Regions from separate parts of the Aeromonas simiae genome, predicted to be linked through region 2. Evidence: predicted binding sites of a transcription regulator. Region 2 holds the regulator's gene; the other holds the start of a gene.
What was found. The regulator LexA, encoded in region 2, represses DNA repair genes until DNA is damaged. The targets are predictions, from matches to a motif close to ANCTGTNTNNNNANACAGNT.
Positions count from the first base shown of each region.

Region 1: the regulator LexA is predicted to act here: its motif matches at 1,078-1,097, upstream of recN (DNA repair protein RecN).

Region 1 covers NZ_CP040449.1:1,062,879-1,066,410, forward strand. Annotated here, with positions in the region: gene recN (DNA repair protein RecN) at 1-1,030, opposite strand, end outside; gene nadK (NAD(+) kinase) at 1,205-2,092, opposite strand; gene grpE (nucleotide exchange factor GrpE) at 2,252-2,824, shown strand; gene dnaK (molecular chaperone DnaK) at 3,069-3,532, shown strand, end outside.
Region 2 covers NZ_CP040449.1:3,952,351-3,955,882, reverse strand. Annotated here, with positions in the region: gene FE240_RS18820 (SCO family protein) at 1-584, opposite strand, end outside; gene lexA (transcriptional repressor LexA) at 1,204-1,830, opposite strand; gene plsB (glycerol-3-phosphate 1-O-acyltransferase PlsB) at 2,012-3,532, shown strand, end outside.

The DNA.
Region 1 (3,532 bases), 1.1 Mb from region 2:
GTGCCTCGTCCGAGCCGATGCGGGCCAGCTCTTCGGTCAGTGACTGATGGTGTAGCGCCAGCTCGGCTGGTTTGACGTGATGCTTGCGGGCCAGCGAGATGGCGCGTGACAGGCGGTTTTCCAGCTCGGTGAAACGTTCGGGGTCGAGCTCCAGGCTATCGAGATAACCGCGCAGCTCCCCGTGGCTCTCTTCGACCCGGATCTGCGCCTCATTGAGCATCTCCAGCACGGTGGTTAGACGGCTATCCATGCCGGCCAGTGCCTCGGCCTTGTCGATGGCCAGTTGCAGCAGTCCTGCGATGGTGGTGTCGTCGTTTTCATAGAGCAGATCGATGCAGCTGCCACACTCTTGCAGCAGCTCGGTGCCGTTGGCCAGTCGCTGGTGCTCCTCCTCGATCTCCTCAAACTCATCCGGTTGTAGGGCAAACTCGTCGAGCTCCTGTACCTGATACTCGATCAGTTGCCGGCGTGATTCCCGTTCGAGCTGCTCGGCGCGCAGGCGGGCCAGCTCGTTTTGCAGCTGGCGCCACTGTTGGTAGTGCTCGCGAACTTCCGAAAGCAGCAGGGTATGGCCGGCAAAGCCGTCGAGCAGGGCTAACTGGTAATCTGCGCGCAGCAGCAACTGATGGGCATGCTGGCCATGCACGTTGACCAGCAGCTGGCCCAGGTTTTTCAGTTGAGCCAGCGGCACTGGCACGCCGTTGATATAGCTGCGCGAGCGTCCCTCGGCCGAGACGACCCGGCGCACGATGCACTCCTCGCTTTCATCCCCTTCGAGTTCGTTGGCGGTTAGCCAGCCACGGGCGGCCGGGTTACCGGCGAGCAGAAAACGGGCGCTGACTTCAGTCTTGTCGCAGCCTGGGCGCACCATGGCCGCTTCGGCCCGCTCACCTAAGCACAGGCCCAGTGCGTCGATGGCGATGGATTTACCTGCACCGGTCTCACCGGTGATGCAGGTCATCCCGGCTTGCAGGTCGAGTTCGAGGAATTTAACGATGGCGAAGTTGGTGACGGTGAGCTGTGCCAGCATGGTCGCATCCTGTATGGGCCAACATTACTGTGTATGCATCCAGTATATACTGGTTTTACATACAGTAAAGTGCCGGCAGGTTCGCCATGACTCAACCTGGCCATTCAGGGGGCGGTTTATCCCCTCGTTGGCGGCTCACACCAGATCTCATGAGGGGATGTGCACTCGCAGCTCTTAGAACAGCTTGCTACCCCAGCCGAGCTTGTTGCGCAGCACGTGAAAGTAGCTGTAATCGAGTGGATGCACCAGCTTGAGCCTGTGCTGGCTCTTTTTGATGATGATCTCATCCCCGGGATGCACCGCCAGGGTGATCTGGCCGTCACAGCTCACCAGCATGGCGTCATCCTGATTGTCGGGGGAGACCAGCAGACGCACCTCGCTGTCGGCGTCGAGCACGATGGGGCGGCTGCTCAGGGTGTGCGGAAACATCGGCACCAGCGTGATGGCATTGAGTTTGGGGGTGAGGATGGCGCCGCCGGCCGACAGTGAGTAGGCGGTGGAGCCCGTCGGGGTGGCGATGATGAGGCCATCGGAGCGCTGGCTGTACATGAAGCTGCCGTCGATGTAGACCTCAAACTCGATCATGTGGGCGATTTTACCCGGATGGAGCACCGCCTCGTTGACGGCCAGGTTGCTCGCCTTGCGCTCGCCATGGCGATAGACAGAGGCTTCCAGCAAGAAGCGTTGCTCGCTCTTGAAATGGCCCGAGAGCACCTGCTCAAGCGGCACCAAATAATCTTGCGGTGAGAGATCGGTGAGAAAGCCGAGGTTACCCCTGTTAACCCCGATCACCGCCACGTCGAAGCGTGAAAGCACGCGGGCGGCGCCCAGCATGTTGCCGTCACCGCCGACCACGATGGCCAGATCCGAGCGTTCACCAAGCTGTACCAAATCGACGATGTGCTGCTCTTCGATGACGCCGAGAGCCTGAGCTACCCGGGTTTCGACCAGCACGTTGAAACCACGTTGGGTCAGGTAGTCATGCAGCCCCTGTAGCGTCTGGTTTGCCCCCTCATGATGAGGCTTGCCGATGAGTCCTATGGTCTTGAACGGAGAATCCATGGTGTGTTTTGCATGTCGCCAGTGATGGGGGCGAGTATACCGCGTTTGTCACGCTTTACTGCTGCAATCGTGGCAAAGGGGGGCCTTAGTACTTGAAAGGCAGGGCTTCGTCCCCATAATACCCCCACATAAAGAAGTCACCTTGTTATTGGAGATGTCATGAACCACGAAGAGCAGAAGGTTGAGCAGATGGAAGGGCTGGAAGATCACGTCGAACAGCCCGATGTGGACAGCGAGCTGACTCAGGAGCAGGCACGCATTGTCGAGCTGGAAGCCCAGCTTGAAGCTGCCACCGCTGCCGCAGCCGACGAGCGTGATCGTGCCGTTCGCGCTGTCGCCGAGATGGAGAACCTGCGTCGCCGTGCCGCTCAGGATGTCGAGAAGGCCCACAAGTTTGCGCTGGAGAAGTTTGCCAGTGAGCTGCTGCCGGTGCTCGACAACTTGGAACGTGCCATCGAGCTGGCCGACAAGGAAAACGACGCCCTCAAACCGATGATCGAAGGGGTCGAGCTGACTCTGAAGTCGATGGTGAGCTCGGTGGCCAAGTTCGGTCTGACCCCCATCGATCCGGCCGGCCAGCCGTTTGATCCCAATGCCCATCAGGCCATGAGCATGGTGCCGAACGCCGAGGTGGCCCCCAATACCGTCATCGCCGTGATGCAGAAGGGGTACGATCTGAACGGTCGTGTCATTCGTCCGGCCATGGTCATGGTCGCCAAGTCGGTTGACTGAGCGCCCCCGCCGGTTCAGCCCGCCCTTTTGGCGGGCTTTTTGCTGATTTTTTTCGACCTTACCCTTGAAGGGGGCAAGTGGGCCCCCATATAGGAAACAAGCCTGCGGCAGGGGCGTTTGGGACAGCCGGAAAATTTATCACCGGGCTCTTGAAAGCCCATCGGGATAACCCCACCTAGCCGTTAACGTTCAGAAAGGGAGGCAGCGCCTCCCCACCAGTTGAAAGCATTTGGAGATTCGTCAAATGGGTAAAATCATCGGTATTGACCTGGGTACTACCAACTCCTGCGTAGCCATTTTGGATGGTGACCACGCTCGCGTGATCGAGAACGCCGAGGGTGACCGTACTACTCCGTCCATCATTGCCTATGCCGATGACGGCGAAATCCTGGTCGGCCAGCCCGCCAAACGCCAGGCCGTCACCAACCCGAAGAACACCCTGTTCGCCATCAAGCGCCTGATCGGCCGTCGTTTTGAAGACGACGAGGTGCAGCGTGATCTCGAGATCATGCCGTATGCTATCGCCAAGGCTGACAACGGCGACGCCTGGGTTGAAATCAAGGGCAAGAAGATGGCACCGCCGCAGATCTCTGCCGAAGTGCTGAAAAAAATGAAGAAGACCGCCGAAGACTACCTCGGTGAGCCGGTGACCGAAGCTGTTATCACCGTGCCGGCCTACTTCAACGACGCCCAGCGTCAGGCCACCAA
Region 2 (3,532 bases):
ATCGAAACCTCAGGAGGCTGCGAGCGACGAGGCTCCGGACGGAATACGGCCTGGATATCACCATCCGGATTGATGAGCACGATAGAAGCCGAGTGATCGATCAGGTAATCCTTACGCTCCGCGTCTTCATCGACGATCGAGTAAACCAAACCGAGGTTGCGCACGAACGAATAGAGCTCCACCTGGGTTCCGGTTACCGCTTTGAACTCCGGACTGAAGAAACGGGTATAGCCACTCAGACGCTGCAGATCATCCCGCTTCGGATCCACCGAGACGAAGACCACTTGACTGCTCGGGTCCGTCTCCTTGAGCGTGGGGTAGATGGCACGAAGATCGGCCAGTGTGGTCGGACAGATATCGGGACAGAAGGTGTACCCAATGAAGACGAACGACCAACGCCCCTTCAGCTCATCCTTGGTAAAACTAGTTCCATCCGACTCTTTCAGGTGAAAGACATTCAGGGCGTGGGGCTTGGTAAAATAGTTGGCAAACTCAGGGAGCGGTTGATGCAAAAGCGTCGGATACAGCAACGCACCAGCCACTATGATGACCGCGGCTGGCAATACATAACGCCATCTGAACATATGCGGCAAACCTTGCTCATGAGACAATAGATTCTATTGTACCCGGAAACTCGCCGTTGCCACCCCCCTTTAGAGACCATGCCGATCTGGATTATTGTCCAGAATGGGGGGTAGAAATTCTGCCGTGGCGTGCGTGCCAGCCGTGCAGCGGGATCACGGTTGCCGGTTTTTCGTAGCGTTGCGGATGGTGTTGTAGCAACCGAATAAGATGCACGATCTTGCTGTGCGGACAGCCTAACCACAGCGACCAACCGTTTTCCCTGCGTTGTAACCAGAGCCCATAGAAACGGGTCAACCAGCTCCCTCCGATGCAACGCGTAATGCGGGTAAGTGGCTGAGCATGAGGGTGAGAACGTATCAACATATCTGTCCTCCTTACCGGGCAGAACCACGATTTCCTGCGGCGCCGGATGACGCCACACCTATTTCCGTGTCAATAAATGTTTATTCTTGCGGAGATTGTTGCCTGGTGGGCCGTGAGATGACCTTCCGCTTCAATACAAAGGATATAGACGATAACCGGTGGGCACAGCGAGGTCGGGACACATGCCCAATGGCAAGTCCCTGATGTATGGCAGAAAGGAGTTAGAGACGAAAACGGGGCCATCGGCCCCGTCGTTTACATCCAGTCGGCGTTGCGAATCACACCGACCGCCAATCCCTCGATAGCCAACTGCTGGCAAGAGAGATCGACCTGAATGGGAGAGAGCTCTTCGTTCTCAGGCAGCAACCACACCTGGTTGCCTTTGCGTTGGAAGCGCTTGACCGTGACATCGTCATCGACCCGCGCGACCACCACCTGGCCATTACGCACCTCCTGGGTCTTGTGCACCGCCAGCAGATCGCCATCCATGATGCCGATGTTCTTCATGCTCATGCCCTGCACCCGCAACAGGAAGTCAGCCCGAGGATGAAACAGTGTGGGATCGACCTGATAGTGGCTCTCGATATGCTCTTGAGCCAGGATCGGCTCCCCTGCCGCCACCTTGCCGATGAGCGGCAACCCACTCTCTTCGTTGGCGGCCTCCTCTTCCTCGATCAACAGACGGATGCCGCGCGAGGTACCCGGCATGATCTCGATGGCGCCCTTCTTGGCCAAGGCCTTGAGATGCTCCTCGGCCGCATTGGCCGACTTGAAACCGAGCTTCTGGGCAATCTCGGCACGGGTGGGCGGCATGCCGGTTTCGCTCATATTACTCTTGATGAGCTCCAGCACTTGGGATTGCCTGGGAGTAAGGGGTTTCATGATCGGCACCTGTCTTTTTATACAGCACACTGGCAGTATATACAGTATCCATGCCAAGGCAAGCCAAAAGGGCGCGCCTGAGTGATCCCGCCCCGCGACCCACACTCATCGTACCTCTATGCGACAAAACGATGGCGATTTGTTATTCTCCTGCGGCCTTTTTACAGGAGAAGCAATACCGATGTCCCTTGGGCAGAGCATTTCCCGCGCCATGTTGCAATGGCCCGTACGCTGGCTGGTCAATCACAAGAGCCTGCCGGAAAACCCCATCGCAGAGCTGAAGCTGGATCCTGAGCGCCCCATCGTTTATGCCCTCAAGACCAGCTCCATCACCGACCTGCTGACCTTGCAGCAGTGCTGCGAAGATCTCTACCTGCCCGGTCCCTTCACTCCGCTCGAGCTAGGTGGACAATCGCTGCCACGCTATGTCTGCCTGGATCGCCCGCCGCCCCTGTTTGGCAAGCGCAGCGAACCACTGCCCTTCTTGCAGGAGTTTCAGCAACTTCTCGACCTGCATAAGCAGGATCCCGCGCTCGACATCCAGCTGGTGCCGGTGACCCTGTTTTGGGGACGGGCCCCTGGGCGCGAAGGTGAGGAGGCATCCAGCCTCAGCATTATCAGCAGCCTGGCCCCCAACATGCTGAAGAAAGGGCTCATCGTCGCCCTCAAAGGACGTGAAAACCTGGTGCGCTTCTCCCCGCCCGTGTCCCTTCGTCACATGGCTGACCGACACGGCACCGACCAAGCCATCGCCCACAAGCTGGCGCGGGTGGCTCGCTTCCACTTCGGTCGCCAGCAGCTGGCCGCCACCGGCCCCAAGCTGCCCAACCGCCACCTGTTGTTCCGGCAGCTGCTCGACTCAAGCATCATTCAAGATGCCATTCGCCACGAGGCGATCCGCGAGGGCATCAGCGAGGAAAAGGCGCACAAGCGGGCCCTCAGCTATATGGATGAGATCGCCTCCGATTTCTCCTATCGCCTGATCCGCCTCGGTGACAGCATCCTCGGCTGGCTCTGGAACAAGCTCTACCGTGGTCTCTCGGTGAACGGGGCCGAACGGGTGCGTCAGTTGGCCCAAGAGGGGCATGAAATCGTCTACGTGCCCTGTCACCGCAGCCACATGGACTACCTGCTGCTCTCCTATGTCATCTATCACCAGGGCATGGTGCCACCCCACATCGCTGCGGGGATCAACCTTAACTTCTGGCCGGCCGGCCCCTTGTTCCGCCGTGGTGGAGCCTTCTTCATCCGTCGCACCTTCAAGGGCAACCCGCTCTATAGCACTGTGTTTCGTGAATACCTGAACCTGTTGTTTGCCAAGGGCTATTCGGTCGAGTTCTTCACCGAAGGGGGACGCTCGCGCACCGGGCGCCTGTTGCCACCCAAGACAGGTATGCTGGCCATGACGCTGCAGGCCATGATGCGCGGGCTGGATCGACCCGTCACCTTCGTCCCCGTCTACCTCGGCTATGAACATGTGATGGAGGTGAACACCTACCATCAGGAGTTGCAGGGGAGTCGCAAGGAGAAAGAGAGTTTCCTGCAGGTGATCGGCATACTGCGCAAACTGCGCAACTATGGCCGGGGCTTCGTCAACTTCGGCGAGCCGCTGACCCTCAACACCTACCTGAGCGAACATGTGCCTGAATGGCGCGACCATGCCAGCGAAGAGGAACGGCCGCAGTGGATGGCCCCCACCGTC